One region of the Comamonas sp. HJ-2 genome, then DNA from elsewhere that is predicted to be linked to it. Evidence: predicted binding sites of a transcription regulator. Region 1 holds the regulator's gene; each other region holds the start of a gene.

What was found. The regulator sigma-54, encoded in region 1, starts transcription at its own class of promoters, with help from an activator protein. The targets are predictions, from matches to a motif close to TGGCANGNAANCTGCTTT.
Region 2: ACWGXF_RS02985 (ammonium transporter) is a predicted target of sigma-54. The motif match lies at 3,357-3,374, and genes of this name have one in related genera.
Region 3: nirB (nitrite reductase large subunit NirB) is a predicted target of sigma-54. The motif match lies at 2,580-2,597, and genes of this name have one in related genera.

The regions. Positions count from the first base shown of each region.
Region 1 is NZ_JBSIFD010000022.1:11,207-17,281, forward strand. Features, by position in the region: gene ACWGXF_RS17765 (SPOR domain-containing protein) at 1-656, shown strand, start outside; gene ACWGXF_RS17770 (thiol:disulfide interchange protein DsbA/DsbL) at 816-1,466, shown strand; gene lptA (lipopolysaccharide transport periplasmic protein LptA) at 1,597-2,253, shown strand; gene lptB (LPS export ABC transporter ATP-binding protein) at 2,250-3,032, shown strand; gene ACWGXF_RS17785 (RNA polymerase factor sigma-54) at 3,178-4,779, shown strand; gene ACWGXF_RS17790 (aspartyl/asparaginyl beta-hydroxylase domain-containing protein) at 4,969-5,889, opposite strand; gene ACWGXF_RS17795 (DUF711 family protein) at 6,025-6,075, opposite strand, start outside.
Region 2 is NZ_JBSIFD010000002.1:311,734-317,808, forward strand. Features, by position in the region: gene ACWGXF_RS02965 (helix-turn-helix transcriptional regulator) at 1-359, shown strand, start outside; gene ACWGXF_RS02970 (glutathione S-transferase family protein) at 453-1,109, shown strand; gene ACWGXF_RS02975 (SDR family NAD(P)-dependent oxidoreductase) at 1,181-1,930, opposite strand; gene gspF (type II secretion system inner membrane protein GspF) at 2,091-3,314, shown strand; gene ACWGXF_RS02985 (ammonium transporter) at 3,446-4,648, shown strand; gene ACWGXF_RS02990 (5'-nucleotidase) at 4,710-5,627, shown strand; gene ACWGXF_RS02995 (EF-hand domain-containing protein) at 5,699-6,075, shown strand, end outside.
Region 3 is NZ_JBSIFD010000002.1:348,721-354,795, reverse strand. Features, by position in the region: gene ACWGXF_RS03140 (CmpA/NrtA family ABC transporter substrate-binding protein) at 1-512, shown strand, start outside; gene ntrB (nitrate ABC transporter permease) at 539-1,531, shown strand; gene ACWGXF_RS03130 (ABC transporter ATP-binding protein) at 1,641-2,453, shown strand; gene nirB (nitrite reductase large subunit NirB) at 2,744-5,206, shown strand; gene nirD (nitrite reductase small subunit NirD) at 5,384-5,782, shown strand; gene ACWGXF_RS03115 (hypothetical protein) at 5,862-5,975, shown strand; gene ACWGXF_RS03110 (nitrate reductase) at 5,972-6,075, shown strand, end outside.

The DNA of each region.
Region 1 (6,075 bases):
GCATGGTCATCGGTCTGGCTGCGGCCCTGGCCGTGGCCATCTATGTGACCAAGGTGCCGGTGCCCTTCCTCAACAAGGGTGGAAACAACACTCAGCGCGATGCGGCCGAGGCCGAGCGCAACAAGAACTGGGACCCCAACGCACCGCTGCAGAGCCGCCAGCCTGCACCGCCCCCGGTGACACCACCAGTTCCTCCGAGCGACGTGACGGTGTCGCCGCCCACGCCTGCGGTACAACCTACTGCAACCGGCGGAGTCACCACGCCGCCGCCCTCTACGCCGGAGAAGCCTGCCAAGCCTGCATCGGGTGATCCGCTGGGTGATCTGGTCAAGGAGCGCTCCGCCGCCGCCGACAAGGCAGACAAGGCGCGTGCAGACAAGGAAAAGGCGGCCGCGCAAACGGCATCTTCTTCGGACTCTGCGTTCAACTACTTTGTGCAGGCCGGTGCTTTCCGCGGCCAGAGCGAAGCGGAAGCGCAGCGTGCCAAGCTGGCCATGCTGGGCTGGGAGTCGCGCATCAGCGAGCGTGAGCAGAACGGCATCACCGTTTTCCGCGTGCGCGTGGGGCCGTTCAGCAAGCGTGACGACGCCGAGCAGCTCAAGGGCAAGCTCGACGGTGCGGGCGTGGACTCGACTCTGGTGCGCGCGGCCAGATAACAAGACCCCTGAGGCGCTGCGCGCCGGGGACTGCAGCGTAGCTGCGGGGCGGCCCTTGCTTGAGGCCTCTGGCTTGTGCCATTGGTAGTTTTGACAAAGCTGAACTTTTTTGGGCCTGTTGGCTCTGATACTGCAGACCTGATACAGGAGTTTGTTTAGATGAAACGTCGCGAATTCTCTCTGGCTGCCTCGGCAGCTGCTGCCGGTGCCCTGAGTCTGGGTGCCTCCTCCAGCTGGGCCCAGGGCGCTGCGCCCAAGGAAGGCAAGGACTACATCAAGCTGGGCAAGCCCGCCAGCGTGAGCGCGCCGGCCGGCAAGGTCGAGGTGGTCGAGTTCTTCTGGTACAGCTGCCCGCATTGCAATGCCTTCGAGCCCCAGTTCGAAGCCTGGGCAAAGAGCCAGCCTGCCGATGTGGCGGTGCGCCGCGTGCCCGTGGCCTTCAATGCCTCTTTCGTGCCTCAGCAAAAGCTGTACTACGCTCTGGAGGGCATGAACCTGCTGCCCCAGCTGCACGCCAAGGTGTTCCGCACCATCCACGTGGATCGCAATCTGCTCAAGACCGACGACGCCATCTTTGACTGGGTCGGCAAGCAGGGCGTGGATCTGGCCAAGTTCAAGGAGGTCTACAACTCCTTCACCGTGGCCAATCAGGCGCGCAAGGCCGCTCAGCTGCAAAACGAATATGACGTGGAAGGCGTGCCCGCCATGGGTGTGGCCGGCCGCTACTACACGGACGGCACCAAGGCCGGCAATATGGACAATGTGCTGCGCGTGGTCAATGCGCTGGTCGCCTCCAGTCGCAAGGCCTGAGATCAGCCAGCAGACGTCAGTGACGTTTGACGCCCAACAAGCCCGCCGCCGTGCGGGCTTTTTTGTGGGTGTTTTTTACGCAAGTTGCAAAAAGGGAATGACTACAATGGATGCAAGAAACGTGCCTTCCATGAAAAAAACACTCCTACCTCTTGCGCTGGCCTGCGCCCTGGCAGCAGCGACCGGCATTGTCCATGCCGAAAAAGCCGACAGCGCCAAGCCCATGAATATCGAGGCGGATGCGTTGCGTCATGACGAGCTGCAGCAGACCAGTGTCTTTACTGGCAATGTGGTGATGACCAAGGGCTCCATCGTGCTGCGCGGTGCTCAGCTCGATGTGCGGCAGGACGCCGAGGGCTATCAGTACGGTGTGATCAAGGCCGAGGCCGGCAAGCGAGCGTTCTTCCGTCAGAAGCGCGATACCGTGGCCGGTCAGCCCGAGGAGTTCATCGAGGGCGAAGGCGAAGTCATCGAGTACGACGGCAAGGCCGATATCGTCAAGTTCATCCGTCGTGGCGAGATGCGCCGCTACCGTGGCGGTCAGCTCAGCGATCAGGTCACGGGCTCCATCATCGTCTACAACAACATCACCGACGTCTATACCGTCGATGGCCAGAAGACCAGCGGCGGCCTGCCGAGCTCCTCCGTGGGACAGGGTGGCCGTGTGCGCGCCATCATGGCGCCCAAGGACGGCACGCCGGGAGCACAGCCCAAGCCTGCAACACCTGCCACGCAGCTGCGCCAGAGCATGACGCTGGGCGGTGAGAAAGCCGACGAGAAGAAATGAGCGAGCCGACTTTCTCCAGCAGCCGCAGCGGCGAGTCCGACAGCCGCCTGGAGGCCAAGCATCTGGCCAAGTCCTACGGCAGCCGCAAGGTGGTCAAGGATGTGTCCCTGTCCGTGCAAAAAGGCGAGGTGGTCGGTTTGCTCGGCCCCAACGGTGCAGGCAAGACCACATCGTTCTACATGATCGTGGGCCTGGTGCGCAGCGACGGCGGCGAGATCTTCATCGACGGCCAGCCGGTGGGCGGCATGCCGATTCACCAGCGTTCGCGCCTGGGCCTGTCCTATCTGCCTCAGGAAGCCTCCATCTTTCGCAAGCTCAGCGTGGAAGACAATGTGCGCGCCGTGCTGGAGCTGCAAAAGGACGAGCAGGGCAAGACGCTGACGCGCGACGAGATCGAAAAGCGCCTCACGGGCCTGCTGCAGGAGCTGCGCGTGGAGCATCTGCGCCAGTCGCCGGCGCTGGCGCTGTCCGGCGGTGAGCGCCGTCGCGTGGAAATTGCCCGCGCCCTGGCCACGCAACCGCGCTTCATTCTGCTTGACGAGCCGTTTGCCGGCATCGACCCGATCGCGGTGATCGAGATCCAGCGCATCATCGGCTTCCTCAAGGAGCGCGGCATCGGCGTGCTGATCACCGACCACAATGTGCGCGAGACGCTCGGCATCTGCGACCACGCCTTCATCATCAGCGACGGCCATGTGCTGGCCGAAGGCACGCCCGAGGAGATCGTGGAGAACGCCGATGTGCGCCGCGTCTATCTGGGCGAACATTTCAGAATGTGATGACCCCCACGCTCCCTCACTTTGTGTGGTCGCTGTCCCCGGAAGGGGCCCTGACCGGCTGCGCCGGGGTTTGCCCTGGGGCGGCCCGGCGGCAAGTCCATAGCACTGCGCGCGTTTGCGATGATTGTCTGGGAGCCGCGCCTCGATGAAGCCAGGTCTCTCGCTACGCGTTTCGCAGCATTTATCGCTTACGCCGCAGCTGCAGCAATCCATTCAGCTGCTGCAGCTCTCCACCCTGGAGCTGGCGCAGGAAGTCGAGCAGATGCTGGTCGACAACCCTTTTCTGGAACGTGCGGGCGATGAGGCAGAAACTGCGGGGGATGCTCCTGTAGATGTAGCTGCTAGCGCCAGTGAATACAGCACTTCAGATGGTATTCATGCTGAAAGAGATGCATCGCAAGCGCAACAAGCTACTGAAACGGTAGCGGAGACATCAAACCCCGAAACCCCGGAAACGCTGAACTGGGAGGCCGACGGCATGGACGGCCAGGACGGGGAATGGGGCGGCGAATCCAGCAGCGAGTGGGATACGCCCTCGGCCAGCAGCTCCACGCGCAACCGCGACGGCGATGACGAAACCGATGCCATCGATCTGGCGCGCGAGCACCAGAGCCTGACCGACTTTCTGCACCGTCAGGCGCTGAGCCTGCATCTTGGTGCGGCGGACATGGCTGCACTGCGCTTTCTCATCGAGTCGCTCAGCGACGACGGCTATCTCGAGGATTCCCTGCAGGAGTTGGCGCAGAGCCTGGCTGGCGACGACTTGGAGGAGCGCGAGGAGCTGGAGCAGCACTTTGCCATTGCGCTGAAGCTGCTGCAAAGCCTGGAGCCCGTGGGTGTGGGCGCGCGCGATCTGGCCGAGTGCCTGCAGCTGCAGCTGCGCGATCTGATCCGCACGGCCGAGGACGAGGGCACGACCGAGGCGCATATGAGCCGGCTGCTGCTGGCGCAGGCCATCTGTGCCCAGCCCATGGACCTGCTGGCGCGGCGCGATCTGCGCAAGCTCACCAGCCTGTGCGGTGCGCGAGAGGAGCAACTGCGCGAAGCCATGGCCCTGATCGCCAGGCTGGAGCCGCGTCCGGGGCGCCGCTTTGTCGACGTGGAACGCCATATCGTGGTGCCCGATGTCATCGTGCGCCCGGTGCGGTCCGGCTCGGGCCGGGTGGACTTCTCCGTGCAGCTCAACCCCGAGGTCATGCCGCGTCTGCGCGTGCACGACATCTATGCCAGCGTGCTGCGCCGCCACAAGAACAGCGACGGCCATGCGGCGCTGCAGCAGCAACTGCAGGAGGCGCGCTGGTTCATCAAGAACATCCAGCAGCGCTTCGACACCATCTTGCGTGTTTCCGAAGCCATCGTGGAGCGGCAGAAGAACTTCTTTGTGCATGGCGAGCTGGCCATGCGCCCGCTGGTGCTGCGCGATATCGCCGACACCCTGGGCCTGCACGAGTCCACCATCAGCCGCGTGACCACGGCCAAGTACATGGCCACGCCCCAGGGTACCTTCGAGCTCAAGTATTTCTTCGGTTCGGGCCTGGGCACGGAAACCGGCGGCAGTGCTTCCAGCACGGCCGTGCGTGCGCTGATCAAGCAGTTTGTCGATGCCGAAGATGCCAGAAAGCCGCTGTCGGACGCCAAGCTGGCCGATATGCTCAAGGAGCAGGGCATCGAGTGCGCGCGCCGCACCGTCGCCAAATACCGCGAGCAGCTCAAGATACCGACGACCACGCTGCGCAAGGCGCTGTAGGGCACCGCAGAAACAAGAAAGCCGCTGATGCATCGCACAGCGGCTTTCTTGTTCTGTATTTAGGGCGGGAGCCTTGATAAGGCATTCCTCAAGCAAGGGGCAGCGAGCAAGAGCCGCCCTTGCGGCGATGCTGCCGTCCCCCTTGGGGGCGCCCGGCCAGGGGAAGGCGCGTAGCGCCTCAGGGGGTTATCAAGAAACCAACCACCAGATAAACCAGACCAGCACGCCGATCATCAGGCCGAACTTGAGGATCTTGTAGAAGGTCGGATTCCAGTCGCGGAAGGCACGGCGGTACTTGCCCGCATAGAACGAGATCTTGAACAGCTTGCTGATCATGCCGCGCGGATCGCCCTCGTTGTTGGGCGAGCTGGCGGCGGCCACCACGTTCTTGCCCAGCCAGTGATTGAGCCACTGGGCAAAGCCATTGGTCATGGGGCGCTCCACATCGCAGAACAGCACGATGCGATTGCCTTCCGAGCGGTTCTCGGCCCAGTGCATAAAGGTCTCGTCGAAGATCACGCCTTCGCCTTCGCGCCAGCTATAGGGCTGGCCGTCGACCTCGATCATGCAGCGGTCGTCGTTGGGCGCCAGCACGGCCAGGTGATAGCGCAGCGAGCCCGCATAGGGGTCGCGGTGCAGATTGAGCTTGGCGCCGGGCGGCAGCTCGGCAAACATGGCGGCCTTGACGCTGGGAATCGATTTCACCAGGGCCGTGGTCTTGGGGCACAACTCCATGGCCGAAGGGTGGGCGTCGCCGTACCACTTGAGGTAGAAGCGCTTCCAGCCGGTCTTGAAGAAGGAGTTGAAGCCTGCGTCGTCGTTGTTGGCTGCGGCCTTGATCTGCATGTTCTTTTGCAGATTGACGGCTTCCTCGCGGATCTCGCGCCAGTTGGCCTGCAGCGGCGCCAGCTCGGGGAAGGTGCTGGTGGGCAGATAGGGCGTGCGCGGCACCTTGCTGAACATCAGCATGAAGACGTTGAACGGCGCTGTGAACGTGGAGTGGTCAAACAATTGCTTGACCACCTTGTGGCGCACCTTGCCGCGCAGATGCATGTACAGCCCGCAGCCAAAGAAGAGCAGCACCAGTGCCAGAACGATAATTTTTGCCATAAGGACCAATTTTACCGGGGGCACCCCGGCGGCCACCATGGGGGCAGGTCAAACAGAACCGGGGTAGGGGAATATCAAAAGCAATAGCTGCCGGCGCTTGACGGCCAAGCGCAGCAGCCGGTCGGGATCAGATACTCAAGGCAGGGCCAGCACGGCGCAGTTGCAAAGGTCGGCGCTCTCGAAGGC
Region 2 (6,075 bases), on a different contig from region 1:
CACTGGAGCTGCGCATTGCCGTCGATACCAGCGGCCTGCTGGTTCCCAATATGCAGAACGACCCGCCGCCCGAGCCCTGGCAGGCCGCGCTGCGCCGCGCCATCCGCGCCGAACACAAGGTCGTGCTGCATTACCGCGACCAGCATGGCGTGCCGAGCCAGCGCCGGGTCTGGCCGTTTGCCATGGCCTACTTCGAGCGCAGCCGCGTGGTCTCGGCATGGTGCGAGTTGCGCCAGGCCTTTCGTCACTTTCGCGCCGACCGCGTGGACGCGCTGGAGGATTTGGGCGAACGCTATCCGCAGCGACGCCAGGCGCTGATACAGCGCTGGCTGGACGAAACCGGCTACACGCTGGATTGAACGGCGCTGCTGACAGAAACTGTCAGCCCTCGCTCCTACATTGGCTGCATGGCGTTTTTGCCATGTCACAACAGCCCGCCAAGGAGAGCCGCAATGTCCACACCTCAGCAACCCAAGCTGCGCTTTTTCAGCAACCCCAGATCACGCGCCCGCATGGTGCGCTGGATGCTGGAGGAATGCGGTGCCGACTATGAAACCGTTGAGCTGGAATTCGGACCCGAGATGAAGTCGCCCGAGTACCTGTCCATCAACCCTATGGGCAAGGTCCCGGCGCTGCAGCATGGCGATGCCGTGGTCACCGAGACCGGAGCCATCCTCGCCTATCTGGCCGAGCTTTTTCCCGAGAAACGACTGGCCCCGGCGATGGGCAGCCCGGAACGGGCCAGCTACTTTCGCTGGCTGTTCTTTGTCGCCGGGCCGGTGGAGGCCGTCACAACCGCCCGCAACGAAGGCTGGCTGCAATCGCAAACTCATCAGCAGGCCATAAGCGCGGGCTTTGGCCGCTTTGACGATGTGCTGAACACCTTGCTGCATGCGGTGGCCGGCAAACGCTATGTCTGCGGCGACCACTTCACGGCCGCCGATCTGTATCTGGCCAGCTATATCGGCTGGAGCATGATGGACGGCAGCTTGCCCAGGCGGCCCGAGTTCGAGGCCTATGCCACGCCGCTGCTGCAGCGTGCAGCCTCGGTGCGAGCCGACGAGATCGACGGCGATATGCAAGCCGCCGCCATGGCGCCAGTCGTTTAAGGTTTTGACCCGCAGCGCTTGCCAGTCAAGCGCAGGGTCATCAAAACCTATAGCAAACCGCTGCAGACCACTCAGCGCGCCAAGTAACCGCCGTCGACCGGGTAATAAGCGCCCGTCACAAACGACGCGCGGTCACTGGCCAGCCAGGCCACCAGCTCGGCGATCTCCTCGGGCCGGCCCAGCCGTCCCATGGGGTGGGCCGCCACCAGCGCCGCATGCGTGGCCGGGTCCTGCTCCAGACCGCTGATCATGGGGGTCTGGATAAAGCCCGGCCCCACGGCATTGACGCGCACGCCCCAGGCCGAATATTCGAGAGCTGCCGCCTTGGTCAGGCCCAGCACGCCATGCTTGGCCGCCGTATAGGCCGCAGAGTTGGCAAAGCCCACGGCGCCGAGGATGGACGCCATATTGATGATGGAGCCGCCACCGCCTTGCAGCATGGCGGCAATCTGGTATTTGCAGGCATAGAAGACACCCGAGAGATTGACGCGCAGCACCTGCTCCCAGGCATCGAGTGGATAGTCGGCGGTTGGCGCACTGGCTCCGCCAATGCCGGCGTTGTTGCAGGCCACGTCCAGCCTGCCGAAGTGGCGCATGGTCAGGGCCACCAGCGCTTCATGATCCGCCGGGCTGCCGGCGTCGGCGCGCAGATACAGTGCCTCGGCACCCAGCTCGCGCACCAGGGCCGCGCTCTCCTGACCCTGCTCCTCGTTGAGGTCGGCCAGCACCACCCGCGCGCCTTCCCTGGCCCATGTCAGCGCCACACAACGGCCTATGCCGGATGCAGCCCCCGTCACCAATGCAACCTTGTCCTTGAGCATCGAAACCTCGCATTCTTGAATCGGCAGACCATTGTGCCGACCTCGCCCGCGGTAGTCCTGACCTGCGTCAAGCCGGGCTCGCTCTCTCAAACGCCTAAGTGCTGACATCATTAGTCGCTACCATCTGCACTAACCCCTCACCCGTCAGATCGATTCGCGCATGCCCGCCTTTACCTTTGAAGCCCTGGATGCCCAGGGCCAGACCCGCAAGGGCACCCTGGAAGCCGACAACGCCCGTGCCGCGCGCAGCCAGCTGCGCAGCCAGGCCCTGGTGCCGCTGCAGGTCGAGCCCGTCGCCGCAGGCAAGGGCCAGGGCCGCACCGGCGCTTCCGGATGGTTCACGCGCCCGGTCTTCAACTCCACCAGCCTCGCGGTATGGACGCGCCAGCTCTCGGGACTGGTCAGCTCGGGCCTGCCCATAGAACGCGCGCTGGCCGCGCTGGCCGAGGAAGCCGAGGACGAGCGCCAGCATCATCTGATCGCGGCGCTGAGGGCCGAGGTCAATGCCGGCTCCAGCTTTGCCAGGGCACTGGAGCAGCACCCACGCGAGTTTTCCGATATTTTTTGCGCCGTGATCGGTGCCGGCGAATCCAGCGGCAGCCTGGGCCCGGTGCTGGAGAACCTGGCCGACGACCTGGAGGCGCGCCAGGCCTTGCAGTCCAAGCTCATCGGCGCCTCGCTTTATCCGGCCATCGTGACGCTGGTGGCCATCGTCATCGTGATCTTTCTGGTCAGCTATGTGGTGCCGCAGGTAGCCGGCGTTTTTGCCGGCACCAAGCGGGCGCTGCCGTTTCTCACCGTGGTCATGCTCGGCATCAGCGACTTTGTGCGCCACTACGGCTGGTTCATGCTGGCCGTGGTGCTGCTGGCTGCCGTGGGCCTTCGGCTGGCGCTCAGGAACGAGGCCTTGCGCGAGCGCTTCGATGCCCAGTGGCTGCGTCTGCCGCTCATAGGCCGGCTCTCGCGCAGCTATAACGCGGCGCGCTTTGCCGGCACGCTGGCCATGCTGGCCGGAGCGGGCGTACCCATTCTCAAGGCCCTGCAGGCCGCCGCCGAGACGCTGAACAACCGCGCGCTGCGCGCCGATGCCATGGATGCGCTGGTGCTGGTGCGCGAAGGCGCGCCGCTGGCCTCGGCCCTGGCGCAGAAGAAGCGCTTTCCGGGCCTGGTTGCCATGTTCGCGCGGCTGGGCGAGCAGACGGGCCAGCTGCCGCTGATGCTGCAGCGTGCCGCCACCCAGCTGTCCACCGAGGTCCAGCGCCGTGCCATGCACCTGGCCACGATTCTGGAGCCCCTGCTCATCGTCGTCATGGGACTGGTGGTCATGCTCATCGTTCTGGCCGTGCTCATGCCCATCATCCAGCTCAACCAGTTTGTCAAATAGGCCGGCCGCGCCCGCAACGGTGCGGAAGCGCCCACTCCAGCTTGGCGCAATTCTTGCTTTCTTTTAGTGCATTGCGGGTTTTTTCCGCAATTTCGCACCAATAAATAGCAAATTTCAGCTGGAGCGTTTTCATGCAAGCACTAAAACAGGGCGCGGATGCCCTGTTCATTCTGATGGGCGCCGTCATGGTCCTGGCCATGCACGCCGGTTTCGCGTTTCTTGAACTGGGCACCGTGCGCCGCAAGAACCAGGTCAATGCCCTGGTCAAGATCCTGGTCGACTTCTCGGTCTCCACCGTGGTCTATTTCGCGCTCGGCTATGGCGTGGCCTACGGCACGCACTTTTTCGTGGGCGCCGAGCAGCTGGCGGCACTCAACGGCTACGGCCTGGTCAAGTTCTTCTTTCTGCTGACCTTCGCCGCTGCCATTCCCGCCATCATCTCGGGCGGCATTGCCGAACGCGCCAAGTTCTGGCCTCAGCTGATCGCCACGGCCATGATCGTGGGCCTGATCTACCCCTTCTTCGAGGGCATTGCCTGGAACCAGCATTTCGGCGTTCAGGCCTGGATCAAGGCGCTGACCGGCGCCGAATTCCATGACTTTGCCGGCAGCGTGGTGGTCCACGCCGTGGGAGGCTGGATCGCCCTGGGAGCCGTGCTGCTGCTGGGCCCACGCCGCAATCGCTACCGCCAGGGCGGAGCGATTGCCGCCACACCGCCCTCCAGCATTCCCTTCCTGGCGCTGGGCGCCTGGATTCTGATCGTGGGCTGGTTCGGCTTCAATGTGATGAGTGCCCAGAGTCTGGACAAGATCTCGGGTCTGGTCGCCGTGAACTCGCTGATGGCCATGGTGGGCGGCACGCTGACTGCCCTGGCAGTGGGCAAAAACGACCCGGGTTTTGTGCATAACGGCCCGCTGGCCGGCCTGGTTGCCGTCTGCGCGGGCTCGGATCTGATGCACCCCCTGGGGGCGCTGGTCGTGGGGGCTGCCGCCGGCGCCATCTTTGTCTTCATGTTCACGCTGACGCAGAACAAATGGAAGATCGACGATGTGCTGGGCGTGTGGCCGCTGCACGGTCTGTGCGGCGCCTGGGGCGGCATTGCGGCCGGCATCTTCGGCACGCAGGCACTGGGCGGGCTTGGCGGCGTGCATCCGCTGGCCCAGCTTATAGGCACGCTGATGGGCGTGGCATGGGCCGCGCTGGGTGGCCTGCTGGTCTACGGCCTGCTCAAGAAGACCATGGGCCTGCGTCTGAGCCAGGAGCAGGAATTCGACGGCGCCGATCTGTCCATCCACCACATCAGTGCCACGCCAGAGCGCGAAGCCAACTGGTGAGGCAGCCACGGCCTGCGTATCATCGGAGCTTGTCTGCACATCCGCTCAAAGCCGTACCGCCATGGCCATGACCCTGAACGACAAGCTCGTCGTTGCCATCTCCTCGCGAGCCCTGTTCGATTTCGAGGAGGAAAACCGCCTCTTCGAGGACAGCGACCCGGCGAGCTATCTGCGCCTGCAGCGCGAGCGGCTCAACGTGCCTGCCGCACCGGGCGTTGCCTTCTCGCTGGTCAAGAAGCTGCTGGCCTTCAACACCGAGGGACAGCAGCATGTGGAGGTGGTGCTGCTCTCGCGCAACGACCCCGTCAGCGGCATGCGCGTCTTCCGCTCGGCCAAGGCCCACGGCCTGCATTCCATACAGCGCGGCGTGTTCACCCAGGGGCGTGACCCTTTCGGTTATCTGCGCCCGCTGGGAGCCCAGCTGTTTCTGTCGGCAAACGCCGATGACGTGACCCAGGCACTGCAGCTGGGCTACCCGGCCGCCCATGTGTTCACCGACTCCATGCGCGCCAGCAGCAGCCATCCGCGCGAAGTGCGCATCGCTTTCGACGGCGATGCCGTGCTGTTTTCCGACGAGGCCGAGCGCATCTTCCAGGCCCAGGGCCTGGAGGCTTTCCAGCAGCATGAGCTGGAGAAAGCCGCCCAGCCGCTGCCCGAAGGCCCGTTCAAGCCCCTGCTGGCCGCCCTGCACCGCCTGCAGCAGGCCGATGTGGCCGGCATGCGCGTGCGCACGGCCCTGGTCACGGCGCGCAGCGCCCCGGCCCATGAGCGCGCGCTCAATACGCTGATGGACTGGAAGATCGATGTCGATGAAGCCATGTTCCTCGGCGGATTGGCCAAGGGCGGGTTTCTGCGCGAGTTCGAGCCCGACTTCTTCTTCGACGACCAGACCGGCCATGTGCGCAATGCGGCCGGACATGTTCCCTCGGGCCATGTGCGCAGCGGCATTGCCCATGACAAGACGGCGCTGCCTACGTAAAGCTTGGCAAAGTCCGGCAAGCGAATGCAAAACTTTGAAAGTGCGGCGGGACGGTGCTTGAGAATGCCGTCATGGCCCTCATCTGTACCGCTATGTCAAAAGCCAAGAACCACCCCTTCGTCGCGCGCAGCAGCTCGGTCATGAAGACCGCCATGGGCGTGCTGCTGACCAGCGCCGTGCTGCTGCTGCCCACGGTGCGCGCCGAGGAAACCGCCGGCGACAGGATGGCGGAAAGACAGGGAACCCAGCTCTCCAAGGGCGAGATCAAGGCCCAGCAGCAATTCAAGATGCTGGACTTCAATCAGGATGGCAAACTCAGCCGCAAGGAAGTGGCCATCATCCCCAAGCTGGCCGCCGCCTTTGACGAAACCGACACCAACAAGGACGGCTTCGTCACCTATGAGGAAGTGCGCGCCTTTGCCGTCAAATACCGGGCAGCACGTGAAAA
Region 3 (6,075 bases), on a different contig from region 1:
TGGGCACCACGGGCGAGTTTGCGCAGAAGAATCCAAACACCTGCCGCGCCGTGATGATGGCGATTCTCGAGGCCAGCCGCTGGATCGATGCCAGCCTGCAGAACAAGACGAAGATGGCCGAGACCGTGGCCCAGAAGTCGTACATCAACACCAGCGTGGACGCCATCAACCAGCGCATTCTGGGCCGCTACCAGAACGGCCTGGGCAAGACCTGGGACGACCCCAACCACATGAAGTTCTTCAACGACGGGGCCGTGAACTTTCCCTATCTGTCGGACGGCATGTGGTTCCTCACCCAGCACAAGCGCTGGGGTCTGCTCAAGGCCCATCCCGACTATCTGGCCGTGGCCAGGCAGATCAACCGCATCGACCTCTACCAGCAGGCGGCAAGCCAGCTCAAGGTCAGCGTGCCCAAGGATGTGCTGCGCACCAGCAAGCTGATCGACGGCGTGGTCTGGGACGGCAAGAACCCTGCCCAGTACGCCGACAGCTTCAAGATCAAGGCCGCCTGAGGCCGCCACCTTAACGGAGAACCATCATGGTCAGTGCCGTACTTCACTCACCGCTCGAACTCGATCCCCCGCACGATCCGCAACTGGCAGCCCAGGCGGCCAATGATGCGCTGCTCGAAACTTCAAAAGAGATAGCTGCTGGCACAGAACTTGTAAAGGCTGAAGTGGAAAAAGATATCAAACCCAAAGCGATAGTCACGGCTCCGGTTGCGGTGGCGCCAAGCCGCTTGCGCCAATGGGCTGAACAGCTATTTGCTCAGGTCCTGCCTCCGCTGCTGGGGCTGGCGCTGCTGGTCGGCCTGTGGTCGCTGGTATCGAGTAGCACAGGCAAGAGCATTCCGACCCCGGCCGAGACCTGGGAGCAGGCCCTGCAGGTGTTCAGCGATCCCTTCTACCGCAACGGGCCCAACGACCAGGGCGTGGGCTGGAATGTGCTGTCCTCGCTGCAGCGTGTGGCCCTGGGCTTCGGTCTGGCGGCACTGGTCGGCATTCCTTTGGGCTTCGTGATCGGGCGCTTCGGCTTTCTGTCGCGCATGTTCAATCCCTTGATCAGCCTGCTGCGCCCGGTCTCGCCGCTGGCCTGGCTGCCGATCGGCCTGCTGGTGTTCAAGGGCGCCAATCCGGCAGCCATCTGGACCATCTTCATCTGCTCGATCTGGCCCATGGTCATCAACACCGCCGTGGGCGTGCAGCGTGTGCCCCAGGACTATATGAATGTGGCGCGCGTGCTCAATCTGTCGGAGTGGAAGATCGCCACCACCATTCTGTTTCCTGCCGTGCTGCCCTATATGCTGACCGGCGTGCGCCTGGCCGTGGGGACGGCCTGGCTGGTGATCGTGGCCGCCGAGATGCTGACGGGCGGCGTGGGCATAGGTTTCTGGGTCTGGGACGAGTGGAACAACCTCAACGTCAAGAACATCATCATCGCCATCTTCGTGATCGGCATCGTGGGCCTGGTGCTGGAGTGGGCCCTGGTCAAGCTGGCTTCGGCCTTTACGTTTGAAGAGGTCAAGACTTAACCCACCCCTGAGCCGCGCCCTCGGGCGCGTCACCCCCTCAAGGGGGCACCACCGGTGGCCCGGCAAAGCCGGCGCCACGGTGGCCTCGGAAAAAAGCAAGGAGTACCTCATGCATACATCTCTCAGCACCAAGTACATCGAGATCCACGGGGTGGCGCAGACCTTCAAGACCGCCAAGGGACTGTTTCCCGCGCTGCGCGACATCAATCTGAACATTGCCAAGGGCGAGTTCGTCAGTCTCATCGGGCATTCGGGCTGCGGCAAGTCGACGCTGCTCAATCTGATTGCCGGCCTGACCATTCCCACGGGCGGTGCACTGCTGTGCGCCAACAAGGAAATCAAGGGCCCTGGGCCCGAGCGTGCGGTGGTCTTCCAGAACCATTCGCTGCTGCCCTGGCTGAGCTGCTGGGGCAATGTGCACCTGGCCGTGGAGCGTGTCTTCGGCAAGCGCGAAAGCAAGGCACAGCTGGCGCAGCGCACCGATGCGGCGCTGGCCATGGTGGGCCTCAGCCATGCGGCGCAAAAACGCCCCGGCGAAATTTCGGGCGGCATGAAGCAGCGCGTGGGCATTGCGCGTGCCCTGTCCATGGAGCCCCAGGTGCTGCTCATGGACGAGCCCTTCGGCGCTCTCGACGCCCTGACGCGTGCCAAGCTGCAGGACGAGTTGCTGGAGATCGTGGCACGCACCCAGAGCACCGTGGTCATGGTCACGCACGATGTGGATGAGGCCGTACTGCTGTCCGACAAGATCGTGATGATGACCAACGGTCCCGCTGCCACGATTGGCGAGGTGCTGCATGTGGCGCTGCCACGCCCGCGCAGCCGGGTGGAACTGGCCGAGGATGCCCAGTATCAAAGCTATCGCAAGGCGGTGATCGACTTTCTCTACACGCGCCAGGGCCATGTGGAGAAGGCGGCCTGAGCCTTTTTGATTTCAAGCTGCATGGCGCCTTGGGGCGCCATGTTTGTTTTGCACAGCAATAAAGCGGCCATGCACAAAAGCAGTGCATGCCGCGGGATGGAATAGTCTCTGCAGGCTGAGAAAAGCTGGCACAGCAATTGCGTGTTGTTCAGCGTGGCCAAGGTGGGTCACCGGGGGATGGTGCAAGGCTGGACCAGAACCCACAGACAAAGACGTCTACGCGTTCATGCAAGTCATGAAGCGCGCAGACGTCTTTTTTTTTGGCTTTGCAAATGCCCACGGGGACTCAGATGAAAAAATCCAAACTGGTCATGATTGGAAACGGAATGGCAGGCGTGCGTGCGCTGGAAGAGCTGCTGGCCATTGCCCCCGATCTGTACGACATCACGGTCTTCGGCGCCGAGCCGCATCCCAACTACAACCGCATTCTGCTGTCGCCGGTGCTCGCTGGCGAGCAGACGCTCGGCGATATCGTGCTCAACGACTGGTCCTGGTACCAGGACCACCATATCCTGCTGCACGCCGGCTATACCGTGACGGCCGTCGACCGGGCCCGGCGCACGGTGCATGCGGTCAATGCCCAGGGCGAGACCGCCAGCGCCGAGTACGACCGCCTGATCATGGCGACGGGCTCCAGGCCCTTCATCCTGCCCATCCCCGGCAAGGACCTGGAGGGCGTGCTGGCCTACCGCGACATCGCCGATACCGAGGCCATGATCGATGCGGCCAAGACGTTCAAGCATGCAGTGGTGATCGGCGGTGGCCTGCTGGGACTGGAAGCGGCCAACGGCCTCATGAAGCGCGGCATGCAGGTCACCGTGGTGCATGTCGGCGACTGGCTGATGGAGCGCCAACTCGACGATCAGGCGGGCCGCATGCTGCAGAAATCGCTGGCCGAGCGCGGCATGCAGTTCTGCATGCAGGCGCAGACCCAGGAGCTGCTGGGTGACGCAGGCGGCCGCGTGCGTGCCGTGCGTTTCAAGGACGGCAGCGAGATCCCGGCCGAACTGGTCGTGATGGCCGTGGGCATTCGCCCCAGCACCGAACTGGCCGAGTCCATGCACCTGCATGTGAACCGCGGCATCGTGGTCAGCGATACGCTGCAGACCGTGACCGATCCGCGCATCTATGCCGTGGGCGAATGCGCGGCACACCGAGGCATTGCCTACGGACTGGTGGCGCCCTTGTTCGAGCAGGGCAAGGTGCTGGCCAACCATCTGGCCGAGTTCGGCATCGGCCGCTATCTGGGTTCGCTGACCTCGACCAAGCTCAAGGTCACGGGCATCGATCTGTTCTCTGCAGGCGATTTCCAGGGCGGCAGCGATACCGAGGAAATTCTCATGAGCGACCCCTATGCGGGGGTCTACAAAAAGCTGGTCATCAAGGACGACAAGCTGGTCGGTGCCTGCCTGTACGGCGACACGGTGGACGGCAGCTGGTACTTCAAGCTGCTGCGCGAGGGCCGCAGCGTGGCCGATATCCGGGACAAGCTGATGTTTGGCGAATCCAATCTCGGCGACACCGGCCACCAGGGGCAGAGCAAGGCCGCGGCCATGGCCGACGGCGACGAGGTCTGCGGCTGCAACGGCGTGACCAAGGGTGCGATCTGCAAGGCCATCAAGGACAAGGGCCTGTTCACGCTCGACGATGTGCGCAAGCACACCAAGGCCAGTGCCAGCTGCGGCTCCTGCACGGGCCTGGTGGAGCAGATCATCATGTTCACGGCCGGTGGCGACTACTCGGCGGCCCCCAAGACCAAGGCCATGTGCGGCTGCACCGACCACGGGCACCAGGCTGTGCGCGACGCGATCGCTGAGCACAAGCTGCTCAGCACCGATGCGGTGTTCCGCTTCATGGAGTGGCGCACGCCCAATGGCTGTGCCTCCTGCCGTCCGGCCGTCAACTACTATCTTGTAAGCACCTGGCCCAAGGAGGCCAGGGACGACCCGCAAAGCCGCTTCATCAACGAACGCAGCCATGCCAACATCCAGAAAGATGGAACCTACAGCGTGATTCCGCGCATGTGGGGCGGTGAGACCACGGCCTCCGAGCTGCGCCGCATTGCCGATGTGGTGGACAAGTACCAGATCCCCACGGTGAAGGTCACGGGCGGTCAGCGCATCGATCTGCTGGGCGTGAAGAAGGAGGATCTGCAGGCCGTCTGGAACGATATAGGCATGCCTTGCGGCCATGCCTATGCCAAGGCGCTGCGCACGGTCAAGACCTGCGTGGGCAGCGAATGGTGCCGCATGGGCACGCAGGACAGTACCCAGATGGGCAAGGACCTGGAGCGCGCCATGTGGCGCATGTACGCCCCGCACAAGGTGAAGTTCGCCGTCAGCGGCTGCCCGCGCAACTGCGCGGAGTCCGGCATCAAGGATGTGGGAATCATCGGCGTCGATTCGGGCTGGGAGATGTATGTGGGCGGCAACGGTGGCATCAAGACCGAGGTGGCGCATTTCTTCACCAAGCTCAAGACCGCCGAAGAGGTGATGGAGTACACGGGCGCCTTCATGCAGCTGTACCGGCTGGAAGGCTGGTATCTGGAGCGCACGGTGCACTACATCAATCGCGTGGGTCTGGACTATGTCAAGCGCCGCATTCTCGACGATGCCGAGGGCCGCAGGGCGCTGTGGCAGCAGCTGCAGTTTGCACTGGATGGCGAGCCCGATCCCTGGTTCGAAACCGACAAGGCATCCGTGGATACGCGCCAGTTCCAGGCTCTGCCTGCTGATGTGTCAGTTGTTGCCTGAAACCGAGAACCTCTTTCAATTTTTCAGCAATTTACGAACCTGGCGCGGCATAGCCAAGGGACGGCGAGCAAGGGCCTGGGCGGCCCCGCCGCCCCGTAGTGAGGCCGTCGTCCCCCTCCCGCGAAGCGAGAGAGGGGGAAGCCGCAAAGCGGCTCAGGGGGAGCTTAGGAGATGTAAATGAGCGAATGGATTTCTATCTGCACGATGGACGACATCCCCGTGCTGGGAGCACGCCGCGTGGCGCGTGCACAAGGGCTGGATGTGGCCGTGTTTCGCAATGCCGACGATGAGGTGTTTGCGCTGCTGGACCGCTGCCCGCACAAGGGCGGGCCGTTGTCGCAAGGCATTGTGTTCGGGCGCAGCGTGGCCTGCCCGCTGCACAACTGGACGATTGCACTCAGCACCGGCGAGGCGGCGGCGCCCGATGAGGGCTGCACGCCTTATTTCAGCGTGCGCGTGGAGAACGGCGAGGTGCAGCTGCGCGCCGACGAACTGGCCAGCCGCGCCCTGGAGCAGACCCGCCCGCATGCCGGTCCCGCACATTGCGCAGCCAGGTCCGGCTGTGCTGCGGCCTAGCGTCTTGATTGATATGAGTTGAGTAGCAGCATGCGCTTGATAGCCGGGCGCTGCGGCGCAATTTCACTGAAAGTCTGCCATGCATGAGACCCGATCCACCTGTCCCTATTGCGGTGTCGACTGCGGACTCGCCTTCGGCGGTCCGCGTAGGAGTGAATCTGAACGCCGCCGCCTCTCTCTGGTGACGCCATGAAAGAAACCAAGTCCACCTGTCCCTATTGCGGTGTCGGCTGCGGCGTGATCATCGAGTCCGATGGCCTGCAGATTACCGGCGTGCGCGGCGATCCCGAGCA